Regions from separate parts of the Rhizobium sp. BK176 genome, predicted to be linked through region 2. Evidence: riboswitches for the same ligand, from Rfam matches in the RefSeq annotation. Region 2 holds a riboswitch; the other holds the start of a gene.

What was found. A riboswitch is a leader RNA that binds a small molecule or an ion and turns the genes downstream of it on or off. The one in region 2 is predicted to bind S-adenosylmethionine.
Region 1: linked by a shared signal. The riboswitch ahead of FHT76_RS16645 (O-succinylhomoserine sulfhydrylase) and the one ahead of metA (homoserine O-succinyltransferase) in region 2 are both predicted to bind S-adenosylmethionine.

What each region holds. Positions count from the first base shown of each region.
Region 1 is NZ_JANUBV010000004.1:252,307-257,357, forward strand. Features, by position in the region: gene argF (ornithine carbamoyltransferase) at 1-464, shown strand, start outside; gene FHT76_RS16635 (Hsp33 family molecular chaperone) at 557-1,552, shown strand; gene apaG (Co2+/Mg2+ efflux protein ApaG) at 1,553-1,945, opposite strand; gene FHT76_RS16645 (O-succinylhomoserine sulfhydrylase) at 2,146-3,330, opposite strand; SAM riboswitch at 3,376-3,454, opposite strand; gene FHT76_RS16650 (2'-deoxycytidine 5'-triphosphate deaminase) at 3,527-4,621, shown strand; gene FHT76_RS16655 (glycosyltransferase) at 4,643-5,051, opposite strand, start outside.
Region 2 is NZ_JANUBV010000003.1:195,712-200,762, reverse strand. Features, by position in the region: gene FHT76_RS13710 (ABC-F family ATP-binding cassette domain-containing protein) at 1-85, shown strand, start outside; gene FHT76_RS13705 (DUF5666 domain-containing protein) at 219-836, shown strand; gene FHT76_RS13700 (ABC transporter ATP-binding protein/permease) at 841-2,667, opposite strand; SAM riboswitch at 2,818-2,895, shown strand; gene metA (homoserine O-succinyltransferase) at 2,931-3,854, shown strand; gene FHT76_RS13690 (aldose epimerase family protein) at 3,991-5,013, shown strand.

The sequences.
Region 1 (5,051 bases), on a different contig from region 2:
GCAAGACGATCGCCTGGACCGGTGACGGCAACAACGTGCTGCATTCGTTGGTCGAGGGGGCTGCCCGTTTCGGCTATCGAATGAATATGGCGGTGCCCCTTGGTTCCGAGCCGAAGGATCACTATTTGAACTGGGCCCGCAATGAGGGCGCCGAAATCATGCTTTGCCATGATGCCGACCGTGCGGTCGCCGGCGTCGATTGCGTGGTGACCGATACCTGGGTCTCCATGAATCAGGAACATCGGGCCCGGGGTCACAACGTCTTCCAGCCTTATCAGGTCAATTCGGCTTTGATGGCACAGGCCGGCAAGGATGCATTGTTCATGCATTGCCTGCCTGCCCATCGTGGCGAGGAAGTCACGGACGAGGTGATCGACGGCCCGCAATCCGTGGTCTTCGATGAAGCGGAAAACCGTCTTCATGCGCAGAAGTCGATTCTTGCTTGGTGCCTGGGCGCGATCTGAACCATACTGGCGCCACGTTTGGCCGGAAGGCCCGGTGGCCGCGCGAGCGGATGGACACTCTTGTCCGCCCGCTCTCAGACTAGGAGAAGACCATGGCAGAACCTGCAGCCGCCCTCGGCGAATTCAATTTCGCCGGTGATGATCATGTCGTTCCTTTTCAGGTCGAGGGCCTGGATGTGCGCGGCCGCGCCGTCCAGCTCGGCCCGATGCTCGACGCGATCCTCGAGCGCCATCGCTATCCTGCGCCCGTCGCGAGGCTTCTCGCCGAAGTCGTCGTGTTGACGGTGCTGCTCGGCACGTCGCTGAAATTCGAAGGTAAATTCACGGTCCAGACCAAGGGCGACGGCCCGGTGGACTTGCTCGTTTGCGACTTCTCGACACCTGAGAACGTGCGTGCCTATGCACGCTTCGACCAAGGCCTCCTCGATAAGGCGATTGCCGCCGGCCAGATCGAGCCGGAGCAGCTGCTCGGCAAGGGCATGCTGGCCTTTACCATCGACCAGGGCAAGTTCAGCCAGCCCTATCAGGGCATCGTTGCGCTGGATGGTACAACGCTCGAGGAGATTGCCGGCACCTATTTCCGCCAGTCGGAGCAGATCCCGACGCAGGTGCGTCTGGCTGCGGCCGAACTCTTCGATCGCGACGAAGCCGGCAAGCCGCGTCATCGCTGGCGGGCAGGGGGGCTCGTTGCCCAGTTCCTGCCGGAAGCACCGGAGCGCATGCGCCAGCCGGACCTGCATGGGGGCGACGGCGACACGGCTGGCAGCACCCACAAGGAAGACGATGCCTGGATGGAAGCGCGCTCGCTCGTCGATACGATCGATGCCGACGAGTTGACCGATCCGCAGGTCGGCACCGAGCGGCTGCTTTACCGGCTGTTCCACGAGCGAGGCGTTCGCGTCTACGAACCGAGAGAGGTTTTCGATCGGTGCAGTTGTTCGCGTGAGAAGATCAAGGGTGTGCTGAAGGGGTTCTCGAGCGAAGAAATCGATGCCAGTCAGGAAGACGGCAAGATCTCTGTCACCTGCGAATTCTGCTCCACCACCTATCGCTTCGAGGTGGAAGAGGTGGCGCAAGCTGCCGAGTGATCAGTTCAGGACCCTGAGAAGTCCTGGCGAATCCAGGGAGAAGGCGGGTATTTCGACATTGAAAAGCTCGCCTTCGTCGGTTTCCATCTGGTAGTGGCCGAACATCAGTCCTGATGGCGTATCCAGTGGGCAGCCCGAGGAATATTCATACGTATCGCCCGGAGAAAGGCGCGGCTGCTCGCCGACTACGCCGGCGCCCGTGACCTCATCGACGATACCGTTCTGATCGGTGATGTTCCAATAGCGGTTCACCAGTCGCACGGTTTTGTCGGAATTGTTGCTGATGACGATCCGGTAGCCCCAGACATAGCGATCGTCCTCCGGATCGGATTGCTCCTCCAGATAAAAGGGTTCGACGACGACTTCAATGTCTCGTGTAAGGGCGCGGTACATACCTACACCATAGTCAACATACGTTACCGGTATCTTATACAGCGACCAATCCGTCAATAAACCGATAGTCGATCACGTCCGAAATGCCTGTAATGGCAAGAAGTTTCGCGTATTAAGTCCGATTTTCGGCAGTCTTGCTTGCGACAAAGGGCGTATGGCTGTCGGCCGGATTTGCTTCAATCCGGCCGATGCCAGACCAATCAGGCGTTTACTTTTGCGAGGGCCTGGGCGAAATCCTCGATCAGGTCGTCCGTGTCCTCGATGCCTGCAGACAGACGAACCGTGCCGCCGGAAATGCCGAGTTCTGCCCGCGCTTCGTCCGTCAGGTTCTTGTGCGTCGTCGTCGCCGGGTGGGTGATCAGGCTCTTGGCATCGCCCAAATTGTTGGAGATCTTCACAATCTGCAAGGCGTTCTGCAAGGCGAAAGCCGCTTCCTTGCCGCCCTTCAGTTCGATGGCGACCAGTGTCGAGCCACCCTTCATCTGCTTGGCGACGATGTCGGCTTGCGGATGATCCTTGCGGCCTGGATAGATGACCTTGGCGACCTTCGGCTGCTCGGCCAGGAAGTCGGCGATCTTCGCTGCGTTTTCGGTCTGCTGCTTGACGCGAAGCGGCAAGGTCTCAAGCCCCTTCAACAGCGTCCATGCCGTGAATGGCGACATCGCAGGGCCGGTGTGGCGGTAATAGTCCTGGAGATGTTCGGTGACCCACTCCTTGTCGGAGAGGATCACGCCGCCGAGGCTGCGGCCCTGGCCGTCGATGTGCTTGGTGGCCGAATAGACGACGATATGGGCGCCGAGTTCAAGCGGCTTCTGGAAGATCGGGGTTGCAAAGACGTTGTCGACGACGACCTTGGCGCCGATCTGGTTGGCAAGCTTGGCAACGCCGGCGATATCGATCACCTCAAGGGTCGGGTTAGTCGGGCTTTCCAGGAAGAACACCTTGGTGGTCGGGCGGATCGCCTTTTCCCAGTTCTCAAGATAGCGGCCATCAACGAGCGTGCATTCGATGCCGTATTTCGGCGCGAGTGTCTCGACGACCCACCGGCACGAACCGAAAAGTGCGCGGGCGGCAACGATGTGGTCGCCTGCCTTCAGCTGGCAGAGGATTGCTGCCGTGACGGCTGCCATGCCCGAAGCGGTAGCGCGGGCTTCCTCGGCGCCTTCGAGCGCGCACATGCGCTTCTCGAACATGTCGTTGGTGGGGCTGCCGTAGCGGGCGTAGATATAGCCCTCCGTCTCGCCCTTGAAGCGTGCTTCCGCCGCTTCCGCGCTGTCATAGACAAAGCCCTGCGTGAGGTAGATTGCTTCCGAGGTCTCGCCGTATTGCGAGCGCAGAGAGCCGTCGTGAACGAGTTGGGTTGCGGGGCGCCAAGTCTTGCTCATGAATCACCACTTTCAAACAACAAAAAAACCGGCCGCGAAAGCAGACCGGTTTTGCACCCGGTCTTTTTAGCCACTTGTTTAACGTGGCTGCAAGCCGACCGGCCAAATCACCACGGGATAAAAGTGCAATACTGCCGTTCTATGCTTGCGTCAATTCCTTGAGTTTGGTTTTGTCTCCACCGAATATGGATGGGGCATGATGGCTCGCGAAACAGGAATTTTGGCGGATCGCGCGATAGCTGCGCTCTTTGAGGCGGGACGTCTCACCAGCGAGCGCGATTTGGACCACGACCAGATCCAGCCGGCAAGCCTCGATCTCAGGCTCGGCGCAAGGGCTTTTCGCGTTCGCGCGAGCTTCATGCCGGGCCCATCCCATCTTGTGTCCGACAAGCTCGATCGCCTCAGCCTCCACGTCGTCGACCTCTCCGAGGGTGCGGTTCTTGAGACAGGCTGCGTTTACATCGTTCCGTTGATGGAGCGCCTCGACCTGCCGGCCGACATGTCGGCCTCGGCCAATCCGAAGAGCTCGACGGGACGGCTAGATATCTTCACGCGCGTCATCACCGACTACGCTCAGGAGTTCGACAAGATCCCGGCGGGCTATTCCGGTCCGCTCTATCTCGAAATTAGCCCGCGCACCTTCCCGATCGTCGTGCGCCGCGGTTCGCGCCTGTCGCAGATTCGCTTCCGCGTCGGTCATTCCGTGCTTGGCGAGCCAGAGCTTCTGGCGCTGCACGATGCCGAAACGCTGGTTGCCAGCAAGCAGCCGAACGTCTCGGGCGGCGCAATTGCCCTGTCGATCGATCTGGCTGGCGACAAGGATGGCTTGATCGGTTACCGCGGAAAACATCACACGGCGGTCGTCGATGTCGACAAGAAGGCGCAGCACGACATCTACGACTTCTGGGAACCTCTCTATAGCCGCGGTCGCAATGAACTGATCCTGGATCCGGACGAGTTTTATATTCTCGTCTCGCGCGAAGCCATCCATGTGCCACCGCACTACGCGGCCGAAATGACCCCCTTCGATCCCCTGGTCGGCGAATTCCGCGTGCACTATGCGGGCTTCTTCGATCCGGGCTTTGGGCACGCCCCTGCCGGCGGTCGCGGCAGCCGCGCCGTGCTTGAGGTTCGCAGCCACGAGGTCCCGTTCATCCTCGAAGACGGCCAGATCGTCGGCCGTCTTGTCTACGAGCACATGCAGGAGCATCCGGAGAGCCTCTATGGTTCCGGCCTCGGCTCCAACTATCAGGCGCAGGGCCTGAAGCTCTCCAAGCACTTCCGCATCTGAGAACTCTGCCGGCGTGCGCCATTATTCGGCGAGAGGTGGGGCAACGTTCCTGCTGCCGATCTGGAGAAGCGGCGTTCGACGGCTGATAAAGGGTGGGCGGTAGAGCCTTCGTGAGCGCTGCGGTGTCCGCGCGGTGACGGTGTGGCGTTCCAGCTTACCGACAAGGACCGAAGGGCGCGCGAACATACGTTTCCAGAGGCCTCTTCCTGCCGCAAGCGGGTAAGCGCGCCGCGGCATCACTTCCGGCATCTCGCTGAAGATCCGCTGCACCATCTTCTGGCGAACCTCTTCCGGCGTTTTCTTGATTTCCCAGGCATCCCGCCGGTCCCTGATGCCGACGATCGACACCGATACGCCCGATCTCCCCCTGTCCATGGCGGTCACTTGGCCGGCGACATCGAAGTCGGCGAAAGGCGTAAAGATCAGAAGG
Region 2 (5,051 bases):
GATGGAGAAGCTCCGTGGCAGCCTGACGAAGATGGAAGAGGAATGGCTGGAACTCGAGATGCTTCGGGAGGAATTGGAGGGCTGAGCCTTCGCGCCCCTTCGACCTGATCGCACTTTATCCGCGTAACTCGATTTTCACGTTTCATTGATTCGTCAGTCCGCGATTGGCAAGATTAAGCTTGCCTATCCGCAACTTGCACGAGGCAAGGAAGCACATCATGCCATACATCCTCAAAACATCGACCGCGCTCATCTGGGCCGCGGGTTTCCTAACTATTGCATCGCACGTAGCGCTTGCGCAGGAAGCGCAGCGCGTGCGTGGAGCCATTGAGAGCCTGAACGGCAACACGCTGGTGGTAAAGACGCGAGAAGGCACAGAGCAAACGGTGACATTGAAGCCGGATTGGAAGGTCCGCGGCATCAAGAAAGCTTCCGTCGAAGACATCAAGCCGGGCGATTTCGTTGGCGTTGCGTCGCTGCCGAGTGCCGACGGCGGCGACGGCGCTCTTGAAGTGCTGATCTTCCCGGCCGCAATGAAGGGCACCGGCGAAGGCAGTCGCCCCTGGGACCTGAAGCCAAACAGCACGATGACCAACGCCACCGTCGCGAAGGCCGTCAAGGCAGTCGATGGCCATACCATCACGCTCACCTATCAGGGCAAGGAAAAGACGATATCCATCGCCGATGATACACCGATTGTCACCTTCGCTCCGGCTGACAAGGCCGACCTCGTCGCCGGCGCTCGCGTGATCGTGATGGGTCAGAAGGCACCTGACGGGACAGTGTCCGCCACAAACGTAACGGTCGGCACAAACGGCGTCGTCCCGCCCATGTAGGTCGTCAGACGACGGGCGCGGGCGCGTTTGCTGCTTTTGTCACCACCTTGGCCTCCGGCTTCGCGTGCAAAGCCTCCAGATGCAGCACACGAGGCTTGAAGGTCTCGACGTATGTGTCTGACCGGCCGATATAGATCATCGCCGCCTCCGGCATGGACGCAAGAACCTCCATCATTGTGGACTGCCATTCCGGCTCCATGCCTTCCAGCACTTCATCGAAGACAATCCACTTCGGGCGTACAAGAAGCAAGCGCGCGAAGCCTATAGCCCGCTGCTCATCGGAATCGAGCAGCTTGTCCCAGCGGGCTCGCGTATCAAGTCGGGAAACCAGATTGTGAAGGCCGGCCCTCTCCAATGCCACCACGACGTCGGCATTCTGATAAGTCTCCACGGGCTCCGGAAACGCTAGCGCTTCGCGAAGCGTGCCGCCCGGGATGTAGGCCGACTGCGGGACGAACAGCATGTCATCCGCGGGTGGCAGGCCGATCTTGCCGCCACCGCAGGGCCAGAGTTCGGAAAGCGCAAGGAAAAGCAGCTTGCGGTTCACGTTGTGATCGCCGTTGATCATGATCTTCTCACCGGCTTTGATCGTCACCGCGCCTTCCTGGATACGGAAGCCACCGCACTGGTCGATCTCTTCGCCGATCTTGGCGGCGATCCGGACATGATCGAGCGTCAGAGTTCCGGGAGGATTCCGCTCATACTTGATCGTGCCCCTCATGTTGATCTCGTCGTTCATGCTGGTAAGAGCCTGACGAAAATCGGTGACACGCATCAGCGTGGCACGCCATTCGGCAATGGGACCGAAGTTCGCGACATACCAGCGAAGGGCGGTGTTGACCTGGTTGAAGGCGCCGACCGACACCATCAACTGCCCGAACGTCAATCCGCCAGAGAAATAGGCCGGTGCTGCGACGATGATCGGGATAACAACGACGAGCCAGCCGTAACCGGCCGATACCCAGGTCAGATTGACATTGGCCATCGCTACCCGCTTGATAACGGTGAGAACCGCGCTGATGTCGGTATTGATACGCTTCTGCTCGTTTTCTTCCCCTCGAGCGACGGTGATAGCCGGCATGTTCTCGTTGGCATGCATCAACGCGAAGCGCAGTTCCGCCTCCTTCGAGAAGCGATCCGCGTTGAGCTTTACAAGCTTGCGACCCACCAGCTGACTGAGAATGGATGCGGATGCCGCGTAGAAAATGGCTGCCCAGACCATATAACCTGGAATGGAAAAGGAATGCGCGCCGAAACGAAAGACAAAGCCGCTGGACAGGTCCCATAGCACGCCGATGAAACTGATGAGCAGGATCGTCGCCTGCACCAGCCCGATCATGAGGCTTGTGGTGCTTTCAGCGAGGTTGCGCGCATCCTCATGCAGACGCTGATCGGGATTGACGCCGATCAGGCCGCTGGCCGAGAGACGGAGAGCACGCTTGCGCTGAAGCCACTGGCTGACCAGGTCCCGCGTCAGGCCCTCGCGCATGTAGACTGCGGTCATCTGATTGAGCCAGGCCTGCACGACGTTGAGCAGCAGCAGAATGCCCGCAATCACCGCGAAGACCTTCAACTGATGGAAAAACCCAGGCAGATCTCGTCGAGCGATGCTGTCGTAAAACGGGGCGTTCCACTGGTTGAGGATCACGGTCGCATAGGCAGTGGCGAGAATGATGCCAATCAGCGCCGGCGCGATCACCAGCACCTTTCCTCGCACCGGTGAATGCCAGAAAGCCGAGAACATCACCTTCAAGCGATAGCCCAGGCTCAGGTCGTACCCTACTCTGTCCTGCCCTTGAATGCTTGGCCTGCCTTCGAGGTCATCTGCCATTACGCGTCCCTAGCCGTCATTCTATTTCAATAACCATGGTGACTCGCCATGTCCACCAACAGATTCTAGCAGTCATTAACGCGGCAGTGACTTCACATCGACCCATCCATTCGTTTAGGCAATTGATTCGCTGAAGGACTAGCGCTATTTAAAACGCTCCGTGGTGATTTGGCCGGCCGGCTTGCAGCCACGTTAAAGAAGTTGCTAAAGGGCCGCGTGCGGACCGATAGCGATGTATTCGTTGTTTTGATCGAGTGACCGCAATGCCAATCAAGATCCCCGATACCTTGCCTGCGTTCGAAACCCTGGTTCAGGAAGGCGTTCGCGTGATGACCGAGACGGTGGCGATCCGTCAGGACATCCGGCCGCTGCAGATCGGCCTGCTCAACCTCATGCCGAACAAGATCAAGACGGAGTTGCAGGTGGCTCGCCTGGTCGGCGCCTCTCCGCTGCAGGTCGAGCTTTCGCTCATTCGCGTCGGTAATCACAAAGCAAAAAACACCTCGGAAGACCATCTTCTCGCCTTCTATCAGACGTGGGAGGAAGTGAAGCATCGCAAGTTCGATGGCTTCATCACTACCGGCGCGCCCATCGAGACGCTGCCCTACGAGGATGTGAACTATTGGGGCGAAATGCAGCAGATTTTCGACTGGACGGAAACCAATGTCCATTCATCGATGAACGTCTGCTGGGGTGCGATGGCCGCCATCTATCACTTCCACGGTGTTCCTAAGTACGAACTCAAGGAGAAGGCTTTCGGCGTCTACCGCCACCGGAACTTGAAGCCATCGTCGGTCTACTTGAACGGTTTCTCGGACAATTTCGAGGTTCCCGTTTCGCGTTGGACCGAGGTTCGCCGCGACGATATCGAGAAGTCGGAGAACCTGGAGATCCTGATGGAATCCAGCGAGATGGGCGTCTGCCTCGTGCATGAACGGAAGGGCAAGCGGCTCTACATGTTCAATCACGTGGAGTATGATTCAACGTCCCTGTCCGACGAGTATTTTCGCGACGTGAATGCCGGCGTGCCGATCAAGATGCCGCACAACTATTTCCCGCATAACGATCCCTCGCTGACGCCGCAGAACCGCTGGCGCAGCCACGCTCATCTGTTGTTTGGCAACTGGATCAACGAGATCTACCAAACCACCCCTTACGATCTCAACGATATCGGCAAGGACGCCTAACGCTGCCGGCGTTAGCACAACGCTGAAGAAGTGCAGGCAAACTGAAAGTATTACTTTTTTGCGGCACACCCGTTGCGGTTTGCGGTAAATGGGGGCACGTTCCTGCCTCACTTGAAGGTATATCAGGACAGTCGCAATGGCGGAAATGTTGAAACGGGAAGTTTTCGGGCAGACCAAATCGGGCGAAACCGTCCATCGCGTCGAGATCAAAGGCGGTGGGTTGACGGCCAAGGTTCTCACCTGGGGCGCCGTTATTCAGGATCTCCGCCTCGACGGCCACGAGGCGCCCCTCGTGCTCGGCTTCGACGACTTCGACAGCTACCCGACTCACTCCTCCTATTTTGGTGCGACACCAGGCCGCTGCGCGAACCGCATCGGTGGCGGCAAATTCACCTTGGACGGCGTGAAGTATCAGCTCGATCTCAACGAGAAGGGCGTGACGCATCTTCATGGCGGCAACGGCAATATCGCCCAGCAAAACTGGACAATCGTCGAGCATGACGTCGACCGGGTCGTCCTGAAGATCGTCGATGTGGACGGGCGCGCCGGCTACCCCGGCAATTGCACCATCCAGGCCACGTACCGGGTCCATGGCGACGGCGAACTGTCCGTCATCTACGAAACGATCAGCGACCAGCCTACGATCGCCAATGTTTGCCAACACACCTACTTCAACCTCGACGGCCGTGACGATGCCCTCGGCCACGACATCATGATCGCGGCCGACGGCTATCTCGTCACGGATGAGCTGCAGGTTCCGACGGGAGAAATCCGATCCGTTGCCGGAACCGTCTTCGACTTCCGCGAGATGTCCCCGATGCAGCGGTTCGACGGCAGCGAACAGGCGCTCTACGATCATAATTTCTGCCTCTCCGAGGATCGAACGGCGAAGCGGTCTGTCGCGCTCGCCCGCAGCCTGAATTCAGGCGTTTCGCTGGAGGTGCGCACGACGGAGCCCGGCGTGCAGTTCTATGCCGCCTTCAAACTCGACGTGACCGTTCCCGGCCTTGACGGGCGCAAATATGGCCCCTTCGCCGGCTTCTGCCTGGAAACACAAGTCTGGCCGGATGCAATCAACCATCGGGGGTTCCCCAACGCTGTTTTGCGCCCTGGCGAAGTGTTGCGTCAGGAAACGGACTATATTTTCTCGAAGAGCTAACGCGCGCTCCCTGCCCGATCAAAGAAAACCCTCACAGG